2 regions of the Pseudomonas sp. ADAK18 genome follow, and region 2 is predicted to be linked to the other one. Evidence: predicted binding sites of a transcription regulator. Region 2 holds the regulator's gene; the other holds the start of a gene.
What was found. Region 2 encodes sigma-54, which starts transcription at its own class of promoters, with help from an activator protein. Its sites were predicted from a motif close to ANTGGCATNNANNTTGCTNT; they were not measured.
Positions count from the first base shown of each region.

Region 1: a site for sigma-54 is predicted at 7,493-7,512, ahead of glnA (glutamate--ammonia ligase). Genes of this name have one in related genera too.

Region 1 covers NZ_CP052859.1:6,068,061-6,083,699, reverse strand. The annotation lists gene HKK55_RS27495 (DUF2339 domain-containing protein) at 1-366, opposite strand, end outside; gene HKK55_RS27490 (glycogen/starch/alpha-glucan phosphorylase) at 536-2,986, opposite strand; gene HKK55_RS27485 (YkgJ family cysteine cluster protein) at 3,228-3,662, shown strand; gene typA (translational GTPase TypA) at 3,864-5,684, opposite strand; gene thiI (tRNA uracil 4-sulfurtransferase ThiI) at 5,824-7,278, opposite strand; gene glnA (glutamate--ammonia ligase) at 7,611-9,017, shown strand; gene HKK55_RS27465 (chorismate mutase) at 9,213-9,749, shown strand; gene glnL (nitrogen regulation protein NR(II)) at 10,138-11,223, shown strand; gene ntrC (nitrogen regulation protein NR(I)) at 11,220-12,656, shown strand; gene HKK55_RS27450 (hypothetical protein) at 13,213-13,653, opposite strand; gene HKK55_RS27445 (tRNA (cytidine(34)-2'-O)-methyltransferase) at 13,652-14,107, shown strand; gene secB (protein-export chaperone SecB) at 14,265-14,750, opposite strand; gene grxC (glutaredoxin 3) at 14,793-15,047, opposite strand; gene HKK55_RS27430 (rhodanese-like domain-containing protein) at 15,049-15,462, opposite strand; gene gpmI (2,3-bisphosphoglycerate-independent phosphoglycerate mutase) at 15,614-15,639, shown strand, end outside.
Region 2 covers NZ_CP052859.1:4,523,834-4,539,472, forward strand. The annotation lists gene hisD (histidinol dehydrogenase) at 1-136, opposite strand, end outside; gene hisG (ATP phosphoribosyltransferase) at 264-899, opposite strand; gene murA (UDP-N-acetylglucosamine 1-carboxyvinyltransferase) at 1,158-2,423, opposite strand; gene HKK55_RS20425 (BolA family protein) at 2,447-2,686, opposite strand; gene HKK55_RS20430 (lipid asymmetry maintenance protein MlaB) at 2,801-3,106, opposite strand; gene HKK55_RS20435 (phospholipid-binding protein MlaC) at 3,103-3,756, opposite strand; gene mlaD (outer membrane lipid asymmetry maintenance protein MlaD) at 3,768-4,235, opposite strand; gene mlaE (lipid asymmetry maintenance ABC transporter permease subunit MlaE) at 4,235-5,032, opposite strand; gene HKK55_RS20450 (ATP-binding cassette domain-containing protein) at 5,032-5,841, opposite strand; gene HKK55_RS20455 (KpsF/GutQ family sugar-phosphate isomerase) at 6,131-7,105, shown strand; gene HKK55_RS20460 (HAD family hydrolase) at 7,106-7,630, shown strand; gene lptC (LPS export ABC transporter periplasmic protein LptC) at 7,639-8,211, shown strand; gene lptA (lipopolysaccharide transport periplasmic protein LptA) at 8,198-8,731, shown strand; gene lptB (LPS export ABC transporter ATP-binding protein) at 8,731-9,456, shown strand; gene HKK55_RS20480 (RNA polymerase factor sigma-54) at 9,655-11,148, shown strand; gene raiA (ribosome-associated translation inhibitor RaiA) at 11,222-11,527, shown strand; gene ptsN (PTS IIA-like nitrogen regulatory protein PtsN) at 11,538-12,002, shown strand; gene rapZ (RNase adapter RapZ) at 12,005-12,862, shown strand; gene HKK55_RS20500 (HPr family phosphocarrier protein) at 12,879-13,151, shown strand; gene HKK55_RS20505 (ZIP family metal transporter) at 13,207-14,100, opposite strand; gene HKK55_RS20510 (superoxide dismutase) at 14,133-14,744, opposite strand; gene HKK55_RS20515 (hypothetical protein) at 14,746-15,189, opposite strand; gene HKK55_RS20520 (lyase family protein) at 15,217-15,639, opposite strand, start outside.

The sequences.
Region 1 (15,639 bases), 1.5 Mb from region 2:
GGCAGGCTCCAGATCGACGGGTAAATCCCAGACAAGCTCCGTAGGCGGGGCTGCCGCTGGGGTATCGGGAATTGGATCTTCGGTAAAAAAAGGCTCGAGGGGCTCGGGGGACTCAACCGCAGCACTGGATACGACCGGCTCTGCGCCAGGCCTTTCCAGCAATGCCAGGCGTTGTTCGACCACCTTCAATGCATTCTTGGTCGACTCCAACTGACGGCCCTGCTCGTCCGTCTGCGAGACCAGCATCCAGAGACGAATCGCCTGACCAACCCCCAAGCCGAATAGCCCGCCGATGAGCGCATCACTGAACCTCTCATCGAGTGTCCAACCGAACAGCAACCCAATCAGCATGAAGATCCATTGCATGGTCGATATCCCTAAGCAGCCCAAGGCGGGCAGAGCCGGCGCTTAGTATATCGACAAGGCCCCATTGTGGGAGCGGGCTTGCTCGCGAAAACAGGGTGTCAGTCAATATATTTACTGGCTGATTCACCGCATTCGCGAGCAAGCCCACTCCCACACTGGATTTTCAGCGCTAATCCAATGCTTTCCAGATCTCCGTCGCGTACTCCCTGATCGTCCGGTCCGACGAGAACCAGCCCATGCGCGCCGTGTTGAGCACCGCCGAGCGCCACCACTCTTTAGAGTCGTGCCAATGCGCCTCGACCCGCGCCTGGGCATCCCAGTAGGAGTCGAAATCGGCGCAGACCAGGAATCGGTCGTAGTCGACCAACGAATCGATCAGCCCGGCATAACGACCCGGATCATCCGGCGAGAACACGCCACCACGAATCGCTTGCAGCACGTCGTTCAAACGATGGGAGGCGGCAATGTCCGGCCCGGCGTTGAATTCGCCGGCGTGTTTGCGCGCTTCCACCTGCTGGGCGCTGAGGCCGAAGATAAACATGTGCTCAGCCCCCACACGCTCGCACATCTCGACGTTGGCGCCGTCCATCGTGCCAATGGTTAACCCGCCGTTGAGACCAAACTTCATGTTACTGGTGCCCGAGGCCTCGAAGCCGGCAGTGGAAATCTGCTCCGACAGGTCGGCAGCCGGAATGATGCTTTCCGCCAGGCTGACGTTGTAGTTGGGCAGAAACACTACCTTGAGCAAACCGCGCACTGTTGGGTCGTTGTTCACGGTACGGGCGATGTCGTTGGTCAGCTTGATGATCAGCTTGGCCTGGTGATAACTGGCTGCCGCCTTGCCGGCGAAGATCTTCACCCGGGGCACCCAATCGGTGCCCGGCTCTGCACGGATCGCCTGGTACAAGGCAACCGTGTGCAGCAGATTCAGCAGTTGGCGCTTGTACTCGTGGATCCGCTTGACCTGCACGTCGAACATCGCCGCCGGGTTGACCGAAATCCCCAGGCGTTCATGAATGATGTCCGCCAGTGCCCTTTTACTGTGCAGGCGCTGCTCGGCGAAGGCTTTGCGGAAGGCTTGCTTCTCGGCAAACGTTTCCAGCTCCACCAGGCGGGTTTCGATGTTGTCGAGGATGTCCGGGCCCAGGGCTTCCACCAGCATCGCCGTGAGCTTGGGGTTGGCCTGGAACAGCCAGCGGCGGAAGGTGATGCCGTTGGTCTTGTTGTTGATCCGCTCCGGGTAGAGCTTGTGCATTTCGGAGAACACCGTGCTGCGCATCAACTGGGTGTGCAGGCCGGACACGCCGTTGACGCTGTGGGAGCCGAGGAACGCCAGGTTGCCCATGCGCACGCGGCGACCGTTGTCTTCTTCGATCAACGACACCGCCCGCAGCACGTCGAAATCATGAATGCCCTTGGCCCGCAGGGAGTCGATGTGCTGGGCGTTGATCAGGTAGATGATCTGCATGTGCCGCGGCAGCATGCGCTCCATCAAACCCACCGGCCAGGTTTCCAGGGCTTCGGGGAGCAAGGTGTGGTTGGTGTAGGACAATGTTTCGACGGTGACTTGCCAAGCCGCATCCCAGGCGATGTCGTGCAGGTCCACCAGTTGGCGCATCAACTCGGCCACGGCGATGGACGGGTGAGTGTCATTGAGCTGGATCGCCGCGTGTTCACCCAGGCTCAGCACCGAGCCGTGCATGTTTTTGTGGCGGCGCAGCAAATCCTGCAACGAGGCAGAGACGAAGAAGTACTCCTGGCGCAGGCGCAATTCCTGCCCCGCTTCGGTGCTGTCAGCCGGGTAAAGCACCCGAGAGATGCTTTCGGCGCGGGCCACTTCGGCCACGGCGCCCAAGTGATCACCGGCGTTGAAGCGCTCCAGGTGCAAGTCTTCCACCGCCCGCGCACGCCACAGCCGCAGGGTGTTGACGCTGGCGCCGCGCCAGCCGACGACCGGTGTGTCGTAGGCCACCGCCCGTACGGTTTCATTGGGCGTCCAAACCTGGATCGACTTGCCGGCGGCGTCCAGCACGGTCTCCACAGCACCACCAAAGCCGATCGGATAAATCACTTCTGCCCGCTCGAACTCCCACGGGTTGCCAAAATCCAGCCAGCGCTCGGTCTGTTCCTGCTGCCAGCCATCGACAATCGCCTGCCGGAACAAACCGTGCTCATAGCGAATGCCATAGCCGTGGCCGGCAATCCCCAAGGTCGACATGCTTTCCATGAAGCACGCCGCCAACCGCCCAAGACCACCGTTGCCCAGGGCCGCATCAGGCTCTAGCAGGCGAATGCGCTCCAGGTCCACGCCCAGCTCGCTCAACGCCTCACGCGCCACCTCCAGCAGCCCGAGGTTGCTCAAGCTGTCAAAGAGCAGGCGGCCGATCAGGAATTCCAGAGAGAGGTAATAGACTCGCTTCTGTCCCTTGCGGTAGATATGCCGGGTATGGTCCATCCAGTGGTCGACCATATGGTCTCGCGCAGCCAGGGCAATGGCCTCGAACCAGTCGTGGTCGAACGCGTGATCGGGATCCTTGCCCACCGCGTAGGTGAGTTTGGTCAAGACGGCATCGCGAAATGCGGCTACCTCTGCTTCTCGTACAAGCGGTTCCTGAGACATCGGTGCGACCTCGGGCGAGATAGAAGAAGGGAAAGGCTAGAGCCTAGACGGTCTGACAAATGGCAACGCCAGCGGTTCGGCAGTTTTTTCAATCATCCCCAATTGCCTGGAAAAGGATGCAGGGGCCGTGCCCGTTTAATCCTCAGAGCCGCCTTTGAGCTGAAACCTGCAAAATATTGTTCAAAAAACCACCAATCCCGGTATCATCCCGCGCCCGGATAACGCCCCTCTTGGAAACCTGATGAAGCCTCAACTGATCGCCGCCGCGGAACTCGACCGTCTCGAAACGTGGCAGAAGTACTCCAGCCACATGTGCGGCGGCTGCGTGTCCAGCTGCTGCACCTTGCCGGTCGAGGTGAAGATCAAGGACCTGATCCGGATTGGCATCGTCGATGAGTTCGAGCGCGGTGATCCGCCGAAGAACATCGCCAAGCGGCTGCAGAAGGAAGGGATCGTCGAGCGCTTCAACTCAAAATCCGAAATCTTTACCCTGCAGCGCATGAGCAACAACGATTGTCTGTACCTGGATCGTAAGACCCGCTTCTGCACTATTTATGACAAGCGCCCGGATACTTGCCGCAATCACCCCAAGATCGGGCCACGGCCGGGGTATTGCGCGTACAAGCCGAAAGAAGTGGTGCGTGAGACTAATTTCAGGACGCTCGATAAGTTCTGAGTTTGTTGTTGCCTGAACCACCGCCTTCGCGAGCAAGCCCGCTCCCACCTTTGACCGCGTTCATCCTGAAGGAACACGGTCAAAGGTGGGAGCGGGCTTGCTCGCGAAGGGGCCGGCAAAGTCACCGCACAAACCCCAGACAAACAAAAACGCCCCCGACCTTGCGGTCGGGGGCGTTTTTTTGTCAGCTAACTAAGAGACTTAGTTACCGGACTTCTTCGCAGCGCGGGTACGCTCGCTTTCGCCCAGGATCTTCTTACGAAGACGGATGGACTTAGGAGTGACTTCGCACAATTCGTCTTCTTGAACGAATTCCAGAGCCTGCTCCAAAGTGAAGCGGATAGGCGGAACCAAAGCGATGGTTTCGTCTTTACCCGAAGCACGCATGTTGTCGAGCTTCTTGCCTTTGGTTGGGTTAACGCCCAGGTCGTTGTCGCGGCTGTTGATGCCGACGATTTGACCTTCGTACACGTCTTCACCGTGACCCAGGAACAGTTTGCCGCGAGCCTGCAGGGTTTCCAGCGAGTAAGTCAGAGCCTTACCGGTAGCAACCGAAACCAGCACGCCGTTCTGACGGCCGGACATGTCGCCAGACTTCATCACGTCGTAACGGTCGAAGATCGAGGTCAGGATGCCTGCACCGGAGGTCAGGGTCAGGAACTCGTTACGGAAACCGATCAAGCCACGAGCCGGGATGTTGTACTCAAGGCGCACACGGCCCTTGCCATCCGGAACCATGTTGGTCAGGTCGCCTTTACGGATACCGATCTGTTCCATGATCGAACCTTGCGATTCTTCTGGCAGGTCGATGGTCACGTTTTCGTACGGTTCGTGCTTCACGCCGTCAACCATACGGATGATCACTTCCGGACGACCAACACCCATTTCGAAGCCTTCGCGACGCATGGTTTCGATCAGTACCGAGAGGTGCAGCTCACCACGGCCGGAGACTTTGAACTTGTCAGCGGTGTCGCCTTCTTCAACGCGCAGGGCAACGTTGTAGAGCAGTTCTTTGTCCAGACGCTCTTTGATGTTACGGCTGGTGACGAACTTGCCTTCACGGCCGCAGAACGGCGAGTCGTTAACCTGGAAGGTCATCGAAACGGTTGGTTCATCAACGGTCAGCGGCTTCATCGCTTCAACGTTCTGTGGGTCGCACAGGGTGTCGGAGATGAACAGCGACTCGAAGCCGCTGATGCAGACGATGTCGCCGGCAGCAGCTTCTTCAACGTCTACACGGTGCAGACCGTGGTGACCCATCAGCTTCAGGATACGACCGTTACGGCGCTTGCCATCAGCATCGATCGCAACAACCTGGGTGTTCGGCTTGACGCGACCACGAGCGATACGGCCAACGCCGATAATGCCCAGGAAGCTGTTGTAGTCCAGTGCGGAGATTTGCATCTGGAACGGACCATCGCGGTCGACTTTCGGCGCAGGTACGTTGTCGACGATCGACTGGTACAGCGGGGTCATGTCTTCAGCCATGTCGGTGTGTTCCAGACCGGCAATGCCGTTCAGGGCCGAGGCGTAGACGACTTTGAAGTCCAGCTGTTCTTCGGTAGCACCCAGGTTGTCGAACAGGTCGAAGATCTGGTCCAGAACCCAGTCCGGACGTGCGCCTGGACGGTCAACCTTGTTGATGACCACGATTGGACGCAGGCCGGCTTCGAAAGCCTTCTTGGTCACGAAACGGGTTTGCGGCATAGGGCCGTCTTGAGCGTCAACCAGCAGCAGAACGGAGTCAACCATCGACATTACACGCTCAACTTCGCCGCCGAAGTCGGCGTGGCCCGGGGTATCCACGATGTTGATGTGGTAGCCGTTCCAGTTGATGGCGGTGTTTTTCGCCAGAATGGTAATACCGCGCTCTTTCTCCTGGTCGTTGGAGTCCATCACGCGCTCGTCGTTGAGCTCGTTGCGCTCCAGGGTGCCGGATTGACGCAAGAGTTTGTCTACCAGGGTGGTCTTACCATGGTCAACGTGAGCAATGATGGCGATGTTGCGTAGATTTTCGATCACTTGTGTATCTCGATCAGAGGATTCGGTGTGCTGACAGGTCGTGGCAGCGATTAACAGTAGAGTCAGGCCTTGCCGTTACAGCTTGACGGCAGAGTCGGGGGGCCGGTGACGCAGGCCACAGGCAAACAGCCCCGGGCTCTTAGCTCGGTCGATAAACGCGCACATTGGCATGCCCCTCACTGAGCAAATGGTGGGCATGCAGGCGACTCATCACGCCTTTGTCGCAATACAACAGGTACTGACGGCTGTCATCCAGTTCCTTGAAACGTGCGTTCAATGCATAAAACGGCAACGTTTGTACGTCGATGCCAGTGATGTCCAGCGGCTCATCTTCAGCGGCATCCGGGTGACGGATGTCGATGACGATTTGGCCGGCCAGCGCTTCACTGACTTCTTCGATCTGCAAATCCTGGCCCAGTTCGTCGATCACGCGATCGATTGGTACCAGCTTGGCGTTCTCGAGCGCACGCTCCAGAATCGCCATGTCGAACTGTTGTTCTTCGTACTCCACGCGGTGACGCTTGGCGTGGGTCTTGGGGTTCACCGAGATGACCCCGCAGTATTCAGGCATGTGCTTGGCGAAGTCGGCGGTACCGATCTCGTTCGCCAGGTCGATGATGTCCTGTTTGTGACTGGCGATCAGCGGGCGCAATACCAGCTTCTCGGTCACACAGTCGATCAATGACAGGTTTGGCAGCGTCTGGCTGGACACCTGAGAGATCGCCTCGCCGGTCACGAGCGCCTCGATCTGTAGCCGATCGGCAATCCGGGACGCAGCGCGCAACATCATACGCTTCAATACTACGCCCATATGACTGTTATCGACTTTGCCGAGAATTTCTCCCAGGACTTCCTCGAACGGCACGCTGACAAACAGCACGCGCTGGGAGCTGCCGTACTTCTTCCAGATATAGTGCGCAACTTCCATCACGCCCAATTCGTGTGCACGCCCGCCCAGGTTAAAGAAGCAGAAGTGGCTCATCAGCCCGCGACGCATGATCTGGTAGGCCGCCACGGTGGAATCGAAACCGCCGGACATCAGTACCAGGGTCTGTTCCAGCGCGCCCAGCGGGTAGCCGCCGATGCTGTTGTGCTGGCTGTGGATCACAAACAACCGTTGGTCGCGAATTTCCATCCGCACTTCGATTTGCGGTTCTTTGAGGGAAATTCCGGCGGCGGCGCACTCACGACGCAGCTTGCTGCCGACGTATTTTTCAACGTCCATGGAGCTGAACGGGTGCTTGCCAGCACGCTTGCAGCGCACGGAAAAGATCTTGCCTTCGAGCTCAGCGCCGAAGTGCTGTTTGCACTTCTCGGTGATGTCGTCGAAGTCCCCCAGCGGGTACTCGTCAACCTGCAGGAAATGCGCGATGCCCGGCATGCAGCTCAGGCGCTCGGTCATGTCCTTCAAGGCTTTGGGGTCGGTAATGCGGGTTTCCAGCTCGAGATTGTCCCACACGCCGTTCACCACCACAGCCGGGTCCAGATCGCGGAGCACGGCACGGATGTTCTTGGCCAATTGACGGATGAAACGCATCCGTACCGGTCGGCTCTTGATGGTGATCTCGGGGAAGACTTTAACGATTAATTTCATGGAAACAGCGCGCACAGGGCCAGCCGAAAAAGGGGGGCGCGGATTATAGCGGAAATAGCTCAAGGTTTAACCAGTTAATATACAAACGGCTTTGAGCGCACTAAAACGGGGCATTTGTGGTTTTTAACGCTACATTGCAGTGCGCGATTTGTGCCGTTTTAACGGATTGCACCTTTATAAGGGCCATTTTGAGGCAAAAAGGCCATGTTGGCGCACTGGCATGCAATTTGCTCCCTTGTGAGGCAGGTTGCCTTGGTCGAGTATTCGCGCCGGCATCACCCACATTCTAAGGGCTACTCCACTACCCAGCCCGAAGCCACCCGGAGGACACTATGTCGAAGTCGGTTCAACTCATCAAAGATCATGACGTCAAATGGATTGATCTGCGCTTCACGGACACCAAAGGCACTCAGCACCACGTGACCATGCCGGCTCGCGACGCGCTGGATGATGCTTTCTTCGAAGAAGGCAAAATGTTCGACGGTTCCTCCATCGCTGGCTGGAAAGGCATTGAAGCTTCCGACATGATCCTGATGCCGGACGACAGCACCGCCGTACTCGACCCGTTCACCGAAGACCCAACGCTGATCATCGTCTGCGACGTGATCGAGCCGTCGACCATGCAAGGCTACGACCGTGACCCACGTGCGATCGCCAAGCGTGCCGAGGAATACCTGAAGTCCACCGGTATCGGCGACACCGTATTCGTAGGCCCTGAGCCTGAGTTCTTCATCTTCGACCAAGTGAAGTTCAAGTCCGACATCTCCGGCTCCATGTTCAAAATCTACTCCGAACAAGGTTCTTGGATGTCCGACCAGGACATCGAAGGCGGCAACAAAGGCCACCGTCCAGGTATCAAAGGCGGCTACTTCCCGGTTCCTCCGTTCGACCATGACCACGAAATCCGTACCTCCATGTGCAACGCCATGGAAGAAATGGGCCTGGTCATCGAAGTTCACCACCACGAAGTGGCGACTGCCGGCCAGAACGAAATCGGTGTGAAGTTCAACACCCTGGTAGCCAAGGCTGACGAAGTCCAGACCCTGAAGTACTGCGTACACAACGTGGCTGATGCCTACGGCCGTACCGCTACCTTCATGCCTAAGCCACTGTACGGCGATAACGGTTCGGGTATGCACGTTCACCTGTCCATCGCCAAAGATGGCAAGAACACCTTCGCTGGCGAAGGTTATGCCGGCCTGTCCGACACCGCCCTGTACTTCATCGGCGGCATCATCAAGCACGGTAAGGCCCTGAACGGCTTCACCAACCCGTCGACCAACTCCTACAAGCGTCTGGTCCCAGGTTTCGAAGCACCAGTGATGCTGGCCTACTCGGCTCGCAACCGTTCCGCTTCGATCCGTATTCCTTACGTGTCCAGCCCTCGCGCTCGCCGTATCGAAGCTCGCTTCCCGGATCCGGCAGCCAACCCGTACCTGGCTTTCGCTGCCCTGGTAATGGCCGGCCTGGACGGCATCCAGAACAAGATCCACCCAGGCGACGCCGCCGACAAAAACTTGTACGACCTGCCGCCTGAAGAGGCCAAAGAGATCCCACAAGTGTGCGGCAGCCTGAAAGAAGCCCTGGAAGAGCTGGACAAGGGCCGTGCGTTCCTGACCAAAGGCGGCGTGTTCAGCGACGACTTTATCGATGCCTACATCGCCCTGAAAAGCGAAGAAGAAATCAAGGTCCGCACCTTCGTACACCCACTGGAATACGAGCTGTACTACAGCTGCTGATCCGGTAGCGCTGCTTAACGTGGCGTAACGAGAAAGACCTCCTTCGGGAGGTCTTTTTTTTGCGCAGATTTTGTAGGAGCGAGGGGACGCCTAGTGCTTGCTCGCGAAAAACGCAAAGACACCGCATTTCTTCAACATTTACGCGTTATCGTTAACGGCCTTCGCGAGCAAGCTCGCTCCTACAGGGGATCTCCTTTGAAATTTCGATTCGTGTTTGCCTTGATGTTCGTCAGCGCCAGCGCATTCGCTGCACCCCCCACCCTCGCCTCGCTGCTCGACAGCATTGCCGAACGACTGGCCGTCGCAGATCAGGTCGCCCTGAGCAAATGGGACAGCCACAAGCCCGTCGAAGACCGGCAGCGGGAGCAGGATGTGATTGCCAGCGTGGTGGCTCAGGCGCCGAGCTATACACTGGCACCGGCGGCAGCCGAGCAATTTTTCTCGGCACAGATCGAGGCGAATAAATTGGTGCAGTACGCCCACCTGTCCGACTGGCAGTTGCAAGGCAAGGCACCCAATGACCCGCGCCCTGATCTGGTCGGGACCATTCGCCCGCAACTGGACCAGTTGCAAAAGCGCCTGCTGCAACAGCTCGCGGACTTCACCCCGGAGCGCACCAACCCACAGTGTCCGCAGTGGTTGGCCCAGGCGAATCACAAACCTCTGAACGACCCGCTGCGCCAACTGGCAATGATCCGCGCCACCGCCGAGCTGTGTATCTACAAAGGTTAAGGGCTGCACACTCGATTAAAAATTGTGGGAGGGGGCTTGCTCCCGATAACGGTGAGTCAGTTGATGCAGGTGCTGACTGACAACCTGCTATCGGGAGCAAGCCCCCTCCCACATTTGGATTGTGTGCATTCACGTGCTGATGCGACAGCTTCCTGAACAGACTTTGCAAAACCGCACTATATTGGTGCAATACCTTGCACCCTTCCCACTAACCCAGCCCATTTTGGTTCGAAACTTCACCCTCAAGCTGGCAGAACGCCACAGTTTCGCGCCTCAACCCCCTATTTCAGGGCTTTAACGCTTCTTTTCGGAGCCTTGGTTTGGTTTTTGCATTTTCCTTGTATCAGCGCGCGCCTCAAGCCTGCGCCTTGCTCCAAAAGAGGTCCTAATGACCATCAGCGACGCACTGCACCGTTTGCTACTCGACAACCTGACCACCGCGACCATCCTGCTCAATGACGAACTGCGCCTTGAGTACATGAACCCCGCGGCGGAGATGCTGCTGGCCATCAGCGGTCAGCGCAGCCATGGGCAATTCATCAGCGAACTGTTCACCGAGTCCGCCGAGGCGTTGAGTTCCTTGCGTCAGGCCGTGGAGCAGGCACACCCGTTCACCAAGCGCGAAGCGATGCTCACGGCCCTCACCGGCCAGACCCTCACCGTCGACTACGCCGTGACCCCGATCCTGAGCCACGGTGCCACGCTGCTCTTGCTGGAAGTCCATCCCCGTGACCGTCTACTGCGGATCACCAAGGAAGAGGCGCAACTGTCCAAGCAGGAAACCAGCAAGATGCTGGTGCGCGGCCTGGCCCATGAGATCAAGAACCCTCTGGGCGGGATTCGCGGCGCAGCGCAGTTGCTGGCCCGTGAGTTGCCAGACGAGAACCTCAAGGACTACACCAACGTCATCATCGAAGAAGCCGACCGCCTACGTAACCTGGTAGACCGCATGCTTGGCTCCAACAAGCTGCCGTCGCTGGCGATGACCAACGTCCATGAAGTGCTGGAGCGCGTCTGCCATCTGGTTGAAGCCGAAAGCCAGGGCTGCATCACCCTGGTGCGTGACTACGACCCAAGCATTCCCGATGTATTGATCGACCGCGAACAGATGATTCAAGCGGTACTCAACATCGTGCGCAACGCCATGCAGGCCATCAGCAGCCAGAACGAGCTGCGCCTGGGCCGCATCAGCCTGCGCACCCGCGCCCTACGCCAGTTCACCATTGGCCATGTGCGCCATCGCCTGGTGACCAAGGTCGAGATCATCGACAACGGCCCAGGCATCCCGGCAGAACTGCAGGAAACCATCTTCTTCCCTATGGTCAGCGGCCGCCCGGACGGTACCGGGCTGGGCCTGGCCATTACCCAGAACATCATCAGCCAGCACCAGGGCTTGATCGAATGTGAAAGCCATCCTGGCCACACCACCTTCTCGATCTTTCTGCCACTGGAACAAGGAGCCCCATCGACATGAGCCGTAGTGAAACTGTGTGGATCGTCGATGACGACCGTTCTATCCGCTGGGTCCTGGAGAAAGCCTTGCAACAGGAGGGCATGACCACCCAAAGCTTCGACAGCGCCGACGGGGTGATGAGCCGCCTGGCCCGCCAGCAGCCCGACGTGATCATCTCCGATATCCGCATGCCCGGCGCCAGTGGCCTGGACTTGCTGGCGCGGATTCGCGAGCAGCACCCGCGCTTGCCAGTAATCATCATGACGGCGCACTCGGACCTGGACAGCGCTGTCGCGTCCTATCAGGGCGGCGCCTTTGAGTATCTGCCCAAGCCATTCGATGTCGACGAGGCCGTGGCCCTGGTCAAGCGTGCCAACCAGCACGCCCAGGAACAACAGAACCAGGAGGTGGTGCCCGCTTTGACCCGCACCCCGGAAATCATCGGTGAAGCGCCGGCGATGCAGGAAGTGTTTCGCGCCATCGGGCGCTTGAGCCACTCCAACATCACCGTGCTGATCAACGGCGAATCCGGCACCGGTAAAGAGCTGGTGGCCCACGCCCTGCACCGTCACAGCCCACGGGCGGCATCGCCGTTCATCGCCTTGAACATGGCGGCGATTCCAAAGGATTTGATGGAGTCCGAGCTGTTCGGCCATGAAAAGGGCGCGTTCACTGGTGCGGCCAACCTGCGCCGTGGTCGTTTTGAACAGGCTGATGGCGGCACGCTGTTTCTCGACGAAATCGGCGACATGCCTGCGGATACCCAGACGCGACTGCTACGGGTATTGGCGGACGGCGAGTTTTACCGGGTTGGCGGGCATACGCCGGTCAAGGTTGATGTGCGGATCATCGCCGCCACCCACCAGAACCTGGAAACCCTGGTGCATGCCGGGAAATTCCGTGAAGACTTGTTCCACCGCCTGAATGTGATCCGCATCCACATCCCACGGATGTCGGACCGGCGCGAAGATATTCCGACCCTGGCCCGCCACTTCCTCAGCCGCGCCGCCCAGGAGCTGGCCGTCGAGCCGAAGCTGCTGAAAAGCGAAACCGAGGAATACCTGAAGAACCTGCCATGGCCGGGCAACGTGCGTCAGCTGGAAAACACCTGCCGCTGGATCACGGTGATGGCGTCCGGACGCGAGGTGCATATCAGCGACCTGCCTCCGGAGCTGCTGAGCCTGCCGCAGGATTCGGCCCCCGTGACCAACTGGGAACAGGCGCTGCGCCAGTGGGCTGATCAGGCGTTGGCCCGTGGCCAATCGAACCTGCTGGACAGTGCCGTACCGGCCTTCGAGCGGATCATGATCGAAACCGCCCTCAAGCACACCGCCGGTCGCCGTCGCGATGCCGCCGTGCTGCTGGGCTGGGGCCGCAACACCTTGACCCGCAAGATCAAGGAGCTGGGGATGAAGGTTGACGGTGGGGATGATGACGAGAGCGATGAGGGCTGATCGCCGCCCTCCATTCCACTGAAGATCCAAAATGTGGGAGCGGGCTTGCTCGCGAATTCGATGTGTCAGTCAATATATCTGGTGACTGATGCACCGCATTCGCGAGCAAGCCCGCTCCCACATTTTGATCTTCAAAAGGCTTGAGACCGTGCACCGCTTCAATGCACCACGAACCGGCATCGCGCACTTATCCAAAGCCTGAAACACCCGCCTTGCGTAAAAAACATCCAACGTCAAAAACACCAAAGCCCCGTAATCCGGGGCTTTGCGCTTTCTGCACAAGTTTTTTGGCACAGTTCCACAACTCTGGCACGCGCCCTGCAATACCTCTGTCACTACCCAGTTTCGGGGACCTTGGTACAGGCAGGCCGAGAATCCCCTCTTTACACCCGGGATGCTTGATGCGGATCGCGTCGCGCCCCACAGCCGTTTTGGGAGCCCTGGTACAGGCAGGCCGGGAACTCCCTTCTTTATACCCGGGGCTTATGAGGCAACCCGCCCGTAGCCCCAGCCCGTTTTGGGAACCTTGGTACAGGCAGGCCGGGGATTCCCTCTTTTATTGCTCCTGGAGATGGATCTCCAATCGCCAGCGACCATCGACCTTCTCTCCCGACCATTCCCCCCGCAACGGCCTGGCCGCCACCAGGTTCAGCAGCAAGCCACCATCAGTCTTGCGCAGCCGCCAGTTCACGTCCTTATCGTTAACCTTCAATTGCCCGCCTTGAGCCTTGCCAAGCGCGTCGAACAACAACGCCACAGTGCCGTCGATATGCTCGCCGTGCAGCTTGGGTTCGCTGTTGAACCACACCACCAAGCCATCGACCGCAGGCTCGACTTGTTGCAGCTCAACCGGGTCAGGCGTGGTCAGCCGGCCGATCATCAAGCCCACCATCAAGCCGACAATTGCCAGCGAGCCCAAAACCCTTGGCAATAGCTTCGGCCTGGGGTCTTCTTCAGGGGTAGAATGCAGCGCATCTTTGCCTTCGGAGCCGTGCATGTTTCACGTCATCCTTTTTCAACCAGAAATTCCGCCGAATACCGGCAACGTTATCAGGCTCTGCGCCAACAGTGGCTGCCACCTGCATTTGATCGAGCCGCTGGGCTTCGACATGGACGACAAGCGCCTGCGCCGCGCCGGGCTGGACTACCACGAGTACGCCACCCTGCAACGCCATGCCGACCTCGCCAGTTGCCTGGAAAGCCTGAACCATCCCCGGCTGTTTGCCTTCACCACCAAAGGCTCGCGACCGTTTCATGATGCCAGCTTCGCCGAAGGCGACGCCTTCCTGTTCGGCCCGGAAAGCCGTGGCCTGCCGGCAGACGTTCTCGACGCACTGCCTGACGGTCATCGCCTGCGCCTGCCCATGCGCGAAGGCTGCCGCAGCCTGAACCTATCCAACACCGTGGCGGTTGCGGTCTATGAAGGCTGGCGACAACTGGGCTTCAAGTAACACACAAAACAAATATGGGAGCGGGCTTGAGTGGGAGCCGGGCTTGCTCGCGATGCAAGCACCTCGGTGTGTCAGTCACACCTCGGTGATGCTATCGCAGGCAAGCCAGCTCCCACACAAACCAGCTCCCACATTTAGTTCTGCGTCAGGTTCGGTCTTACTGAACCGTCGGTGCGCCTTCCTGTTGCATGCGCTGCAGCTCTTGAGCGTACAGGGCATCGAAGTTCACCGGAGCCAGCATCAGCGCAGGGAACGAGCCGCGGGTGACCAGGCTGTCCAGGGTCTCACGGGCATACGGGAACAGGATATTCGGGCAGAACGCGCCCAGGGTGTGGCTCATGGACGCTTCGTCCAGACCCTGGATCAGGAAGATACCGGCCTGTTGCACTTCAGCAATGAAGGCCACTTCTTCGCCATTCTTGACGGTTACCGACAGGGTCAGCACCACTTCATGGAAGTCACCTTCCAAGGCCTTTTGGCGGGTGTTCAGGTCCAGAGCAACGCTTGGGCTCCATTCCTGACGGAAGATCGCCGGGCTTTTTGGCGCTTCGAACGACAAGTCACGCACGTAAATACGCTGCAGGGAAAATTGTGGGCCTTGAGCCTCTTCTGCTGCCGCTTCGGTGTTCTGTTGGTCAGTCATCTCAGATCCTTCTTGATCTTGGGGTCTTTTAGGGTTTAGGAGTCAGACGTGAAGCAGCGTGTCCAATTTACCGGCGCGCTCCAGGGCAAACAGGTCATCGCATCCACCGACATGCTTGTCGCCGATCCAAATCTGCGGCACGGACGTGCGTCCCGCTTTCTGGGCCATTTCGGCGCGCACCTGGGGTTTGCCATCGACTTTGATCTCTTCGAAGGCAACGCCCTTTTTCTCAAGCAGAGCCTTGGCCCGCATGCAGTAAGGGCACCAATCGCTGGAGTAAACGACAACCTGGCTCATTTCACTTCACCAACGGCAAATTATCAGCGCGCCAGCTGGAAATACCGCCGGACAGTTTGGCGGCGGTGAAACCGGTTTTCAGCATCTCGCGGGCGTGAGTGCCGGAGTGCTGGCCCTGGGCGTCCACCAGAATGATGGTCTTGGCCTTGTGCTTTTCCAGCTCGGCCAGACGCGAAATCAGTTTGTCCTGGGGAATATTCAACGCACCGACAATGTGACCGGCGGCGAAATCCTTGGCGGGACGGATGTCGACAACGACGGCCTCATCCTTGTTGACCAGTGCGGTCAGCTCGGCCGTGCTGAGGCTGCGGCCACCGCGGCTCATTTCGTGAGCGATCAGCAGAGCCAGCAGTACGACGAACGCACCGGCGAGCAAATAGTGGGTTGTGGCGAATGCAATCAGGTGATCAACCATCAAGGAGGTTCCAGGGCGTTAAAATGGCGGTAAGTATACACAGCCGCCATGGTCGGCCAACCCCCGTAAAGCGGTGACGCCACCGGAACTTCGCTTTAAACTGCCACTCCCTTTTCAATCCCCTTCATTAATTACCGCCGCGAGAGGATCTATGACTACCACGCCTAAACCTTTGGT
Region 2 (15,639 bases):
CGCCCTTGATGATGTCGAGCACCCGCTGGTTGACCGAGTCGTCGGACACACTTTCCCAGCTCAGCAGATGATCCAGATGATGGGCGAAATCCGGGTCGGCAGCGTTGAGTCGGGCAATTGCAGTGGACGTGGTCATAGCGAGGGCCTCAATAGAATTGGCAAAAACTCAGGCGCCCTAAACTAGCAGTCGTTTCCGCTTGGGCACCTGAGAATTCTGGCTATGAGGCGGATAGACGGGCGCGACCTAAGGCCGCGCGGGTGAGTCAGCCGCGGTGTCGAGACTCCACTGCCTTGCGCAGGGTGTCGATCAACGCCTGGATACGGGCGTGCTGCATTTTCATCGAAGCCTTGTTGACGATCAGCCGGGAGCTGATGTCGGCAATGAAGTCCTGGGGTTCCAGGCCATTGGCGCGCAGGGTGTTGCCGGTGTCGACCACGTCGATGATCTTGTCGGCCAGGCCGATCAGCGGTGCCAGTTCCATCGAGCCGTAGAGCTTGATGATGTCGACCTGGCGGCCCTGCTCGGCGTAGTAGCGCTTGGCAACGTTGACGAACTTGGTCGCCACTCGCAGGCGACCCTTGGGCTCGACATCACCGACACGGCCGGCGGTCATCAGCTTGCACAGGGCAATGCGCAGATCCAGAGGCTCGTACAGGCCCTGGCCACCGTATTCCATCAGCACATCTTTACCGGCAACGCCGAGGTCTGCCGCGCCATGCTCAACATAGGTCGGCACGTCAGTGGCACGCACGATCAACAGGCGAACGTCGTCCTGGGTCGTGGGGATGATCAGCTTGCGGCTTTTGTCCGGATTCTCGGTCGGCACGATGCCCGCTTCAGCCAGAAGCGGCAAGGTGTCATCAAGGATGCGGCCCTTGGACAGTGCGATGGTCAACATGGGAAACGTCAGTCCTTCATCAGGCTATTGCTGCCCGGTCGCAATCGGCGCCGGACACAGATCAAGGCCATTACAGCCTCGATTTGAAACAAATCCAATACCGCTCAGTTAACAGCAAACACTTTCATGTGGCGAGCGGGCTTGTCCGCGTTGGACTGCGTAGCAGTCCCAGTCTTTTTAAACAAAGAGCAGGGCCGCTTCGCGCCCCAACGCGGGCAAGCCCGCTCGCCACAATGACCGAATGTGCAGTCCCTGGAACTAGCCCGGTACGCGGCGAATTTTCGCGCCGAGCATCTGCAGTTTCTCTTCGATGCACTCGTAGCCACGGTCGATGTGGTAGATGCGGTCGATCAGGGTGTCGCCGTCAGCGCACAGTGCCGAGATCACCAGGCTGGCGGAAGCGCGCAGGTCGGTGGCCATCACTGGCGCGCCCTTGAGCTTGTCGATACCGGTGACGATGGCGGTGTTGCCTTCGACCTGGATCTTGGCGCCCATGCGGTGCAGTTCATACACGTGCATGAAGCGGTTTTCGAAGATGGTCTCGATCACGGCACCGGTGCCTTCAGCAATTGCGTTCAAGGAAATGAACTGCGCTTGCATGTCGGTCGGGAACGCCGGGTACGGAGCGGTACGCACATTCACGGCTTTTGGCCGCTTGCCATGCATGTTCAGCTCGATCCAGTCCTCACCGGTAGTGATTTCAGCACCGGCTTCCTTGAGTTTTTCCAGGACAGCTTCAAGGATGGTCGGATCAGTGTCCTTGACCTTGACACGACCGCCGGTCACGGCAGCGGCGACCAGGTAGGTACCGGTCTCGATACGGTCCGGCATCACTTTGTAGGTGGCCGAGTGCAGACGCTTCACACCTTCGATGGTGATGGTGTCGGTACCGGCGCCGGTGATGTTGGCACCCATGGCGATCAGGAAGTTCGCCAGGTCGACGACTTCCGGCTCACGCGCGGCGTTTTGCAGGACGCTACGGCCGTTGGCCAGTGCAGCCGCCATCATGATGTTCTCGGTACCGGTCACGCTGACGGTATCAAAGAAGAAGTTGGCACCACGCAGGCCGCCTTCCGGTGCCTTGGCCTTGATGTAGCCACCTTCGACGTCGATGGTTGCGCCCATGGCTTCGAGGCCACGGATATGCAGGTCCACCGGACGCGAACCGATGGCGCAACCGCCAGGCAATGCAACTTCGGCTTCGCCGAAACGGGCAACCATCGGGCCCAGCACCAGGATCGAGGCACGCATGGTTTTCACCAGTTCGTACGGGGCGATCAGGGTCTTGATGGTGCGTGGGTCGATTTCGACGCTGAGTTTCTCGTCGATCACCGGCTCAATACCCATGCGACCGAACAGTTCGATCATGGTGGTGATGTCGTGCAGGTGCGGCAGGTTGGCCACAGTCACCGGGCCATCGCACAGCAGGGTAGCTGCCAGGATCGGCAGGGCGGAGTTCTTCGCCCCGGAAATGCGGATCTCGCCATCAAGACGAGCACCGCCAGTAATAATCAATTTATCCATAAGAATCTCGACGCCTTGGGGGCTCAGGTGCGCTCGGCCCAGGCCGCGCGGCTGAAAAATTTCATAGTGACCGCATGGATGCTGCCATCGGTGATCCATGGGTTCAAATGGGCATAGATCTGCTGCTGACGCTTGACCGGGCTCAATGCCGCCAGTTCATCGCTAATCACGTTCAGCTGGAAGTTGCAGCCTTCGCCTTCAACTTCGACCTTCGTATCTGGCAGCTTTCCTTCAAGGAAGCTCTTCACTTCTAGGGCCTGCATGCTCAACCTCTATCGGCGCCCAGTGCGCGCGGGTCGCACATCATACAAAAAAGCCCCGCGCCTGCGAACCCCGCATAGCAGGACTCTGACGGGGGGCTTCTTTAATAATGTGTATTACGGATGCGCAAACAGCTCAGTAAGACCGGAAACCTGAGCGATTTCACGCATGTCTTCGGGCAAAGCCCGGACGCTGACCGGCTTTTTGACTGCCTCGGCATCGCGCATAAAACACAGCAGCAATGACAAACCGACGCTGCTGGACTTTTCCACTGCCGAACAATCCAGCACCAGCGCGGGGGCAGTACTGGCGTTAATCAGCGCCTGGCCCTGTTTGCGCAGGGCCGGCCCGGTACTGTAGTCCAGTACACCGCTGAGCAGTAATTCGCCGGCCTGGCCGAGATGGATAGCCGACTCACTCATTGGGCAGGCTTCTGTGCAGCGTCTTCGGACTGTGCCTTGGCCTTGGCGACTTCACCGGCCCAACCATTGATGGTTTTGTCCAGGTCATTGCCATTGCGCTGCATCGCGTCCGCAAACTGATCACGGAACAGCTTGCCGATATTGATGCCGTTGATGATCACGTTGCGCAGTTTCCACTCGCCGTTAATCTTTTCCAGGGTGTAGGTCACGGGATACACCGCGCCGCTGCTGCCCTTGACGGTCATGCCGACACTGGTACGGTCACCCGACTCATCCTTTGGTGCATCAACGGTAATGCCCTGGTTGTTGTACTCAAGCAGTGCATTGCCATAGAACTGAAACAGGCCGCGCTTGAAGTTCTCCTGAAAGCGGGTCATTTGCTCAGGCGTCGCCTTGCGCGAGTACTTGACGGTCATGATGCTTTTGGAGATGCCTTCGGCATCCACCACCGGACCGACGATAGTGTTCAGCGCTTCATAAAAGTCGCTCGGGTCCTGTTTGTACTTTTCCTTGTTGGCCTTCAAATCGGCCAACATCTTGTTGGTCGTGTCCTGCACCAGATCATGCGCAGAACCTGCAGCAACCGCATTTGCCATCAACGGCAGCGCTGCAAGCAGTACCAGCAGGCCACGTCGCAAGGTAGAGATCATGAACACATTCCTCATTTGGCGTCTTTATTAACGGTATTGAGCAGGAATTTTCCGATCAGGTCCTCCAGCACCAGCGACGACTGAGTGTCATGGATGGTCGAACCATCCTTGAGCAGGGCTGTTTCCCCGCCCACACTGATACCAATGTACTTCTCGCCCAGCAAACCCGCCGTGAGAATAGACGCCGTGGAGTCGGTCGGCAGATTATCCACCTTCTTGTCCACTTGCATGGTCACCCGGCCTGTGAAGCTGTCGCGATCCAGATCGATAGCCGTGACTTTGCCGATGGTTACACCCGCCATGGTCACTTTAGCTCTGACAGTCAAACCGGCGATATTGTCGAAGTAGGCGTAAAGTTTATACGTGTCAGCCGTAGGGCTGGCCGAGAGGCCGCTGACTCGCAGGGCGAGCAACAGTAAAGCCAGGATGCCAGCCAGCAAGAAAAGGCCGACACCGATTTCCACAGTGCGGTTTTGCATCAGAAATCTCCAAACATCAAGGCGGTCAAAATGAAGTCAAGGCCCAGTACTGCCAACGAGGCGTACACAACGGTCTTGGTGGTGGCGCGACTGATCCCTTCAGACGTGGGCTCACAGTCATAGCCTTGGAATACGGCGATCCAGGTCACTACAAAGGCAAAGACAATGCTCTTGATGATGCCGTTGAGCACGTCACCGGTGAAGGTCACACTGTTTTGCATGTTGGCCCAGTAGGAGCCGTCGTAGACCCCCAACCAGTCCACCGCCACCCACGAACCACCCCAAATCCCGACCACGCTGAAAATCATCGCCAGCAATGGCAGAGAGATGAAACCGGCCCACAGGCGCGGGGCAACAATGTATTTGAGCGGGTCCACGCCTATCATTTCCAGGCTGGACAGCTGTTCGGTGGACTTCATGTTGCCGATTTCCGCCGTCAGCGCCGAACCGGCACGCCCGGCAAACAGCAACGCGGTGACCACCGGCCCCAGTTCACGTAACAACGTCAGGGCGACCATCTGCCCTACCGCCTGCTCGGAACCGTAGCTGGAGAGGATATTGAAACCCTGCAACGCAAGCACCATGCCGATGAACATCCCGGAGACCACGATGATCACCAGGGACATCACGCCCACCGAATGCAATTGCTTGAGCAGCAGGCCAAAACCGCCACCGATTCCGCCGCGGCCGAGCAAGGCATGAAACAGGAAAATCGTCGAACGGCCGAGCACTTCGACAATGTCGATGCCCGAACGGCCGAAAAGGCGAACCTTCTCGATTAAAGATGTCTTGCGCATCAGCGCTTCCCCAGAAGATCTGAGCGGTAGTCCGCTGCCGGAAAATGAAAAGGCACCGGGCCATCGGGATCGCCTGTCATGAATTGGCGAATCCGCGGGTTATCAGCGTTCATCAGCTCTTCAGGCGTGCCCTGCCCCAACACCTGACCATCACCCACCACATAGAGGTAGTCGGCAATGCTCGCGGTTTCGGCCAAATCGTGAGAGACCACAATACTGGTGATGCCCAGGGCGTCGTTGAGCAGGCGGATCAAGCGCACCAGCACCCCCATGGCAATCGGGTCCTGGCCGACGAAAGGTTCGTCGTACATGAGAATCTGCGGGTCCAGAGCGATGGCACGAGCCAGGGCCACTCGGCGCTTCATGCCGCCGGACAATTCGTCAGGCATCAGGTCGATGGCACCGCGCAGCCCTACGGCCTGCAGTTTCAGCAACACAATGTCACGAATCATTTCGTCGGACAGTTGAGTGTGCACCCGCAGCGGAAACGCCACGTTCTCGAACACATCCAGATCAGTGAACAGCGCGCCACTCTGGAACAACACGCCCATGTGCTTGCGGGCATCGAACAGATCGCTGCGCGACAGCGTCGGCAGGTTCTGGCCATTGACCCAGACTTCGCCGGCACTTGGACGCAATTGCATGCCCATCAGGCGCAGCAATGTGGTCTTGCCGCAACCGGAAGGCCCCATGATGCCCGTGACCTTGCCACGGGGAATGCGAATATCCACATTATTGAAGATGCTGCGCGTACCGCGCTTGAAGGAAAGGCCCTTCAGCTCGACCGCGTAGGCGTTATCGGCACTCATCTAAACTCCTTGGGATGCAGCCTCTCGCTCAGACACCTTGTTTTCGATAAATGCTTAAGGCAAATAAAAACAAAGACCGTGCGGACCGAACTGGCGGCGAACTATATCACTGTCGATACAGCGCGCCCAAGGCCGGAACAGAGCTTGTTCAGAATCAGGACAGGTAAAAAATTGTAATTAAGAGGGTTCCCGCAACGCTGCCTGAACTAAAGGCTGACGAACTTGCGTGAGGGAATTGATCATTACCGCTATAATCGCCGACTTTTCGTCAGGCTATACGATTTCAGACATGAGCCAATCCAGCGACCTTATTCAATCCGCACAACGCACCATCCGCCTCGAGCTTGAAGCCGTAGAAGGCTTACTGGCCCATATCGACGCAGATTTCGTACGCGCATGCGAGATGATTCTGGCCAGCAAAGGCCGCGTTGTCGTGGTTGGCATGGGCAAATCCGGCCACGTTGGCAACAAGATTGCCGCCACCTTGGCGAGCACGGGGACCACCGCGTTTTTCGTGCATCCGGCCGAGGCCAGCCACGGCGATATGGGCATGATCACCCGGGATGACATCATCCTGGCCCTGTCCAACTCCGGCACCACCAACGAAATCGTCACCCTGCTGCCGCTGATCAAGCGCCTGGGCATCAAGCTGATCAGCCTCACCGGCAACCCGGATTCGACGTTGGCCAAGGCCGCCGAAGTGAATTTGAATGTGCATGTAGCCCATGAAGCCTGCCCGCTGAACCTGGCCCCGACCTCCTCTACCACCGCCGCCCTGGTGATGGGCGATGCGCTGGCGGTAGCCCTGCTGGAAGCCCGCGGCTTTACCGCCGAAGATTTCGCGTTTTCCCATCCGGGCGGTGCACTGGGCCGTCGGTTGCTGTTGAAAGTGGAAAACGTCATGCACACCGGCGACGAACTACCACAGGTCCAGCGCGGTACGCTGCTCAAGGACGCGCTGATGGAGATGACTCGCAAGGGCCTGGGCATGACGGTCATCCTGGAGGCCGATGGCCGCCTGGCCGGGGTTTTCACCGACGGAGACCTGCGCCGCACCCTGGACCGCACCATTGATATCCACACCGCCACCATCGACGATGTAATGACTCCTCATGGCAAGACCGCCCGCGCCGAGATGCTCGCAGCCGAAGCGCTGAAGATCATGGAGGACCACAAGATCGGCGCCCTGGTGGTGGTCGATAGCAATGATCACCCGATTGGCGCCCTGAACATGCACGACTTGCTGCGTGCGGGAGTGATGTAAATGACCACCGACCTGCTGCAACGTGGCAAACACATCAAATTGGCGATTTTCGACGTTGACGGCGTGCTGACCGATGGCCGCCTGTACTTCCTCGAAGATGGCAGCGAATTCAAGACGTTCAACACCCTCGACGGCCAGGGCATCAAGATGCTCATGGCTTCAGGCGTGCAAACAGCCATTATCAGCGGTCGCAAGACCCCCGTTGTGGAACGTCGCGCACAAAACCTGGGGATTCCTCACCTCTATCAGGGCCGCGAGGATAAACTGGTGGTTCTGGACGAGCTTCTTGGCCAACTCAACCTAAGCTATGAGCAGGTTGCCTACCTGGGTGATGACTTGCCTGACTTGCCGGTAATTCGCCGGGTCGGCCTAGGCATGGCGGTGGCCAATGCTGCAGCCTTTGTTCGCGAGCACGCCCATGGTGTTACCACAGCCCGTGGCGGCGAAGGCGCCGCCCGTGAGTTCTGCGAATTGATCCTGCGCGCCCAGGGCAGCCTTGAAGCGGCTCACGCCGCCTACTTATAGAGCTTTGTATGCTGAGTAAAAAGATTCGCAATTTCCTGTTATTCGCCGTCATCGCCGCGCTGTTCGCGGCGGTTGGCTACTGGAATATCAGCCCGGAACGCTTCCTCGACCAGCCTGTTGTGCAGGTCGACCAGAGCGCTATCGACTATTACGCCACCAATGCCTACAGCATCCAGTTCCTGCCCGACGGCAAGGTTCAGTATGAGATGACCTCGGAAAAGGTCGATCACATGAAGGCTTCGCAGATCACGATGCTGACCAAACCGGACATGCAACTGTATCGCGGCGCAGAGTTCCCCTGGCATGTCACCAGCGAACGTGGCGAGGTCAATCCCGACGGTACTGAGGTCGAGCTGATCGACTCGGTTCGCGTCGCTCGTACCGACGCACAGAACCGCGACACCATCATTACCAGCAGTCGCATGACCGTATTCCCACAGAAGCAATATGCGCAGACCGAGCAAGACGTTAGAATCGACGGCGCTGGCGGTGTATCGACTGGCAAGGGAATGAAAGCGTATTTGAAAGAAAGCAGGATACACCTGCTATCGAACGTAAGAGGACAGTATGAGGCTCGTTAAAACCCTCCCTATTTTGCTCGGTCTGGGCGCAGCACTGGGAAGCGTGAGCGCCTGGGCTCTGCCGAACGATAGCCAGCAACCGATCCACATTCAGGCTGACGATGCGCAGCTGGATGACAAGCAAGGTGTCGCGACCTACAAAGGTGACGTAATCATCACCCAAGGCTCGATGATCGTTAAGGGCAACACCGTGACACTTACTCGTACCAAAGACGGCGCGATTGATGTGGTCACTTCCGTGGGCAACCTGGCGTATTTCGAACAGCTGCAAAAGGTTGGCGACCCGAAACCGGTCCAGGGCTACGGCGTGACGATTCAGTACCATGCCCAGCAAAACCGCATCGTGCTGATCGACAAGGCCAAGGTCATCAATGACGGCAACACCACCGAAGGCGAAAAAATCGTCTACGACACCGTAAAGCAAATTGCCCAGGCTGGTCGTGCCAATGGCGCCACGGTCACCGAGAAACGTCCGCGTATCGACATGGTCATCCAGCCGAAAGAGAAGAAGACTCCGTAATGGCAACCCTGAAAGCCCAGCATCTGGCCAAGGCCTATAAAAGCCGTCAGGTCGTGCGCGACGTCAGCCTGTCGATCGACAGTGGCCAGATAGTCGGCTTGCTCGGCCCCAACGGTGCCGGCAAGACTACCTGCTTCTACATGATCGTTGGCCTGGTACAGGCCGATCAGGGTCGCGTACTGATCGACGACTTGGACGTCAGCCATCAGCCCATGCACGGTCGTGCACGGGCGGGTATCGGCTATCTTCCACAAGAAGCATCGATCTTCCGCAAACTGTCGGTATCCGACAACATCATGGCGATCCTCGAGACCCGCAAGGAACTCGACCGCGCCGGACGCAAGAAAGAGCTGGAAAGCCTGCTGCAGGAGTTCCATATCAACCACATTCGCGACAACCTCGGCATGAGCCTCTCCGGCGGCGAGCGTCGTCGCGTGGAAATCGCCCGCGCCCTGGCCACTGCACCGAAGTTCATCCTGCTGGACGAACCCTTCGCCGGTGTTGACCCAATCTCGGTCGGCGATATCAAACAGATCATCCATCACCTCAAGGCCAAGGGTATCGGTGTATTGATCACCGACCACAACGTCCGCGAGACCCTCGATATCTGCGAAACAGCCTATATCGTCAACGATGGGCAACTGATTGCCGAAGGCGATTCCGCCACCATCCTGGCCAACGAACTGGTCAAGGAAGTGTACCTGGGCCACGAGTTCCGTCTGTAAGCATCATCCTGCAAGCAGCATGGTGTCTGGCCCTTCGCCAAGGAGCGCAAGCAGCAATAAAAACCTCAAGATTTTTATTGTTACTGCGCTCTAGGCAAAGCCCCCGATATCAGGCATATAATTTGCTTATGTTTGGCGCTCACGCGCCCTGTCGTGGATGGCGCACTGCGCCGGCGAATAAGGTGTTAAGCCCCTGCCATGAAACCATCGCTAGTCCTGAGAATGGGCCAGCAGCTGACGATGACACCGCAGCTGCAACAGGCCATCCGCCTGCTCCAATTGTCGACCCTGGACCTGCAACAGGAAATCCAGGAGGCCCTGGAGTCCAATCCGATGCTCGAACGCCAGGAAGAAGGCGAAGACTTCGATAACGCCGACCCGCTGGCCGATAACGTCGAGCAAAAACCCAATACCGATACCCAGGAACCCTCCTACCAGGAAACCGCCCCGACAGTAGACAACCTCGAGGAAGGCGAATGGAACGAACGCATTCCCAATGAGTTGCCGGTCGACACCGCTTGGGAAGACGTGTACCAGACCAGCGCCAGCAGCCTGCCCAGCAACGACGATGACGAGTGGGACTTCACCACCCGCACGTCCGCCGGCGAAAGCCTGCAAAGTCATCTGCTGTGGCAACTGAACCTCGCGCCGATGTCCGACACCGATCGCCTGATCGCCGTTACCCTGATCGACTGCATCAATAACCAGGGATACCTGGACGAGACGCTGGAGGAGATCCTCGAAGCCTTCGACCCGGAACTGGACATCGAGCTGGACGAAATCGAAGCCGTCCTGCACCGCATCCAGCAGTTTGAACCTGCCGGCATCGGCGCCCGCAGCCTCAGTGAGTGCCTGCAGCTACAACTGCGTCAACTGCCAGCCAAGACGCCGTGGCTGGCCGAGGCCCAACGCTTGGTCACCGACTTCATCGACCTGCTGGGCAGCCGTGACTACAGCCAACTGATGCGCCGGATGAAGCTCAAGGAAGACGACCTGCGCCAGATCATCGAACTGGTGCAAAGCCTCAACCCACGCCCCGGTTCGCAAATCGAATCCAGTGAAGCCGAATATGTCGTTCCCGATGTGATCGTGCGCAAGGACAACGAACGCTGGCTGGTGGAGCTGAACCAGGAATCAGTGCCTCGCCTGCGGGTCAACCCGCAATATGCCGGTTTCGTCCGTCGCGCCGACACCAGCGCCGACAACACCTTCATGCGCAACCAACTGCAGGAAGCACGCTGGTTCATCAAGAGCCTGCAGAGCCGTAACGAAACCCTGATGAAAGTGGCCACTCAGATTGTCGAGCATCAGCGCGGCTTTCTGGAGTATGGCGACGAAGCGATGAAACCGCTGGTGCTGCACGACATTGCCGAAGCGGTCGGCATGCACGAGTCGACGATTTCCCGGGTCACCACGCAAAAATTCATGCATACCCCACGGGGTATTTATGAGCTGAAATACTTTTTCTCCAGCCATGTCAGCACCTCCGAAGGCGGCGAATGCTCGTCCACGGCAATCCGCGCGATCATCAAAAAACTGGTTGCCGCGGAAAATCAGAAAAAGCCGTTGAGTGACAGCAAGATCGCTGGTTTACTGGAGGCACAAGGCATTCAGGTCGCCCGTCGAACCGTCGCCAAGTACCGCGAGTCCCTGGGGATCGCGCCTTCCAGCGAGCGCAAGCGTTTGATGTGACGGGCGGGCCATAGCGTTCCAGTGGCAGGCATTTGCCTGCCGCTTTATGCACTGGCAACGAAGGAGAAGCTGTATGCAAGTCAACATCAGTGGACACCATGTAGAAGTCACCCCTCCATTGCGCGAATACGTCGAGCAGAAGCTGAAGCGACTTGAGGGTCATTTCGACAAGATCACCAATGTGCAGGTCATCATGAAGGTCGATAAGCTTCAGCAGAAAATCGAAGCAACCCTTCAGATACCCGGTGGCGAAGTGGTCGCCAATGCCGAGCATGAAGACATGTATGCATCAATCGATGCCTTGACTGACAAGCTTGACCGCCAACTTAAAAAGCATAAGGAAAAGAACCTGCACCTGATGCAAGGTACAGGTCGCTAACTCTCCCCCCATGATCCGACTTGAAACCATCCTGACCCCCGGCCGTTCCCTCGTGAACGTGCCGGGCGGCAGTAAAAAGCGCGCCCTCGAACAAATTGCCAACCTGATCGGCCGCGAAGTGCCCGAGCTGGATACGCAAGCTGTGTACGAGGCCCTGATTGCCCGTGAAAAGCTCGGTTCGACCGGCTTTGGCAACGGCATCGCCATTCCTCATTGCCGCCTGCAAGGCTGTGAGTCGCCAGTCAGTGCCCTGCTGCACCTGGACGCCCCTATCGATTTCGACGCCATCGACGGCGCCCCCGTGGACCTGCTCTTCGTCCTGCTGGTCCCGCAAGCTGCCACCGATGCACACCTGGAACTGCTCCGGCAGATCGCCAGCATGCTCGACCGCAAAGAAGTACGCGACAAACTGCGCAGCGCCAACAGCAATGAGGCGTTGTATCAGGTCGTCCTGGATGAACAGAACGGGCAGTAATCATGCGTTTGATCATCGTCAGCGGCCGCTCCGGCTCGGGTAAAAGTACTGCCCTCAATGTTCTTGAGGACAACGGCTTCTATTGCATCGATAACTTGCCCGCCGGTTTGCTGCCCGAGCTGGCGGAGCGCGCCTTGATCCATACAGAGCTGGCGCAACCGCTGGTGGCCGTGTCCATCGACGCCCGCAACCTGCCCAGCCACCTCACGCGCTTCCCGGAACTGCTTGAAGAAGTGCGCAGCAAACATATCCACTGCGATGTGCTGTACCTGGATGCTGACGAAGAAACCTTGTTAAAGCGTTTCTCCGAAACCCGTCGACGCCATCCCCTCAGCAGCCCACACCGCTCGCTGGCCGAAGCCATCGAGGACGAGACCAAGCTGCTGGGCCCGATCATTGATTTGGCCGACCTGAAGATCAACACCACGAACCTGAACCTGTATCAACTGCGCGATGCCATCAAGCTGCGCCTGTTGAACCAGCCGGAGCCCGGTACAGCGTTCCTGGTCGAGTCGTTCGGCTTCAAGCGGGGCATGCCGGTGGACGCCGACCTGGTGTTTGACGTGCGTTGCCTGCCCAACCCGTACTGGAAGCCGGAACTGCGCGACCAATCCGGCCTGGATCTACCGGTGGCCGAGTATCTGGCGGCACAACCGGATGTCGAGGAAATGTTCCAGGACATATCCAGCTACCTGCTCAAATGGCTGCCACGTTTTGCTGCCAGCAATCGAGCCTATGTCACCATCGCCATTGGCTGCACCGGTGGGCACCATCGTTCTGTCTATCTGACGGAGCGCCTGGGCCAGGTGTTGCAGCAAACCCTCAAGAACGTCCAGGTTCGCCACCGCGACCTTAGCTGAAAGGAACACCCCCGCGATGCCCGCTCTGGAAATTGAAATCATCAACAAGTTGGGCTTGCATGCCCGGGCCTCAGCCAAGTTTGTCGGCGTTGCAGGGCAGTTTCCTTGCCAGATCAGGGCCGGGCGCACTCCGGAATCCATGGTTGATGGCAAAAGCATCATGGCCATGATGATGCTGGCTGCCGGCAAGGGCACCAAGATCCACTTGAAAACGGAAGGCGAGCAAGAGAATGAAGCGATGGCGGCTCTGGTAAAGCTGATCAATGACTACTTTGACGAGGGTGAGTAAGCCCTCTCTTGACCTGTGATCGTTCCCGCCGACGGGAACGATCAATGGAAGCGCCCTACCCCAGCGCCGTATCCATCACCATCATCAAACAAAACCCGACACACAATCCCAAGCTAGCCAGCTTGTCGTGGCCATTACGCCGCGACTCGGGTATCACTTCGTGCGTCACTACCAGCAACATCGCGCCTGCTGCCAACGCCAACCCCAAGGGCAGCAGCACTTGCGCCAGGCTCACCAGCCAGGCACACAACACGGCAAACACCGGCTCGACCAATCCGGACGCAGCACCGATCAGGAACGCCTTGATCCGCGACATCCCCGCACCCGCCAGCACCAACGCAATCACCAGCCCTTCCGGCACATCCTGCAGCGCGATGCCCATGGCCAGACTATCTGCGTCAGGCATGCCGCCACCCGCCGACACTCCGACCGCCATTCCTTCGGGAATGTTATGGGCAATGATGGCAAACACAAACAACCAGATACGCGGCGGGATAACCGAGTGCTCCGGCGTGCCCACCAGCATTTCCGGACTGGCACCGGAGACTTTGCGATCCACCAGAAACAGCCCGAACGCCCCCAGCATGATGCCGAAACTGATCAGCCCGCTGGCCGACCAAGACGATAAACCAAGACTTTCGGCTGCGGCAATACCGGGCACAATCAGCGAAAACGCCGTCGCCGCCAACATCACCCCGGCACCAAAACCGAGCAACGTATCACTCACCGCCAGTGGCATCCGGCGAATCACCAACACTGGCACCGCCCCCAAAGCCGTTCCCAGGGCACAGATGGCCCCACCTTGCAGGGCCCGCAAAATACGCGGTTCCAGATCCAGCCAGGCCAGCCCTTGAGCCACCAGCAATGCAGTTCCTGCCAGCAGCAACAGCGAGCCAAACGCATAACGGAACATTCGCACGCTGCTAATCGCCAGTGTTTCAGTGCCCATAGTCGGCCTTAGATCTTGTTATAAAAAGGGTGTCAGGCGAGCGCAGCGCGGTACCGCTCGGCGACTTCTGGCCAGTTAATGACGCTGTAGAACGCGTTGATGTATTCCGGACGGCGGTTCTGGTACAGCAGGTAATAGGCGTGCTCCCAGACGTCCAGACCGAGAATTGGCGTATTGCCGCTCATTAGCGGGCTGTCTTGATTGCCGCTGCTTTCTACCACCAAGGTCTTTTGCGGGGTCACGCTCAGCCAGGCCCAGCCACTGCCAAAGCGGGTCAATGCGGCTTTGGTGAACGCCTCCTTGAAACTGTCGAAGCCACCCAACTGTTCATCAATAGCCTTGCCCAACGCACCGTCCGGCTTGCCTCCGCCCTTGGGCGACATGACTGCCCAGAACAACGAGTGGTTGGCATGACCTCCGCCCTGATTGATCACCGCTGCACGCAGTTTTTCCGGCAGTTGCTGGACGCTGGACACCAGTTTCTCCACCGGCCAACCCGCCCACTCGGTGCCTTCAACAGCCGCGTTCAGGTTATTGATGTAGGTCTGATGGTGCTTGGTGTAGTGAATCTCCATGGTTTGCGCATCGATATGCGGCTCCAGGGCGTCATAGGCGTAGGGCAAGGCAGGCAAGGTGTAGGTCATATCAATGTGCTCCATAGTGAGGACTGTTGCGGGTCGGCGCATCCGGTTGCGCCGCGTGACTGCCCAGCAAACGATAGGTACGGGGGTACTCGCCGTGATCGCTGATGAAATTCAACAGTTCAACGTAGGTTTTGCTGCTCTGACGCAGAGCCGCCTCTCGAAGGAGCGGGTTCAGGCGGACGTCCTGCATGGTCTGCAGCAGGCGCTGGTGAATGGCGCAGAGGTATTCCGCGCTTTCTTCCGGCTGATTCAAGCGTAGGTGCAAGTCTGCGAGGTTGTGATGGGAAATGACGCAAGCCGCCACTGCTTCGTCGGCATCCGCCCAGCGCTCAAACAACACCTGGGCCAAGGCCAAGGCCTGCAGGTAGTGCTCGCGAGCGTCCACCAGCTCGCCTTGCATAAAACAGCGATTAGCCCTTTCGATCGTGCGTTTCCAGTGCTCCATGGTGAGCCTCCAAAGCAGGGTCGGTGATTACACGCCGCCCGCCGTGAGCTTTTCCGGATCCAAGAGGATTTCCAGTTGGCTGCGGGACAAGTCCGTGTGTTCAAGCGCGACATCAATCACCGGACGACCTTGCTGATAGGCCTTCTTGGCGATCTCAGCGGCCTTTTGGTAACCAATGATCGGGTTGAGTGCGGTGACCAGGATCGGGTTTCGCGACAGCGCCTCCTTGAGCTTGGCCTCGTTGACCTTGAAGCTGGCGATTGCCTTGTCCGCCAGCAGGCGGCTGGAGTTGGCCAGCAGCTCCAGGCTACTGAGCAAGTTCTGGGCAATGATCGGAAGCATGACGTTCAGTTCGAAGTTGCCGGATTGGCCGGCGATGGTGATCACCGAGTCATTTCCGATCACTTGCGCCGCAACCATCGCAGTGGCCTCCGGAATCACCGGATTGAC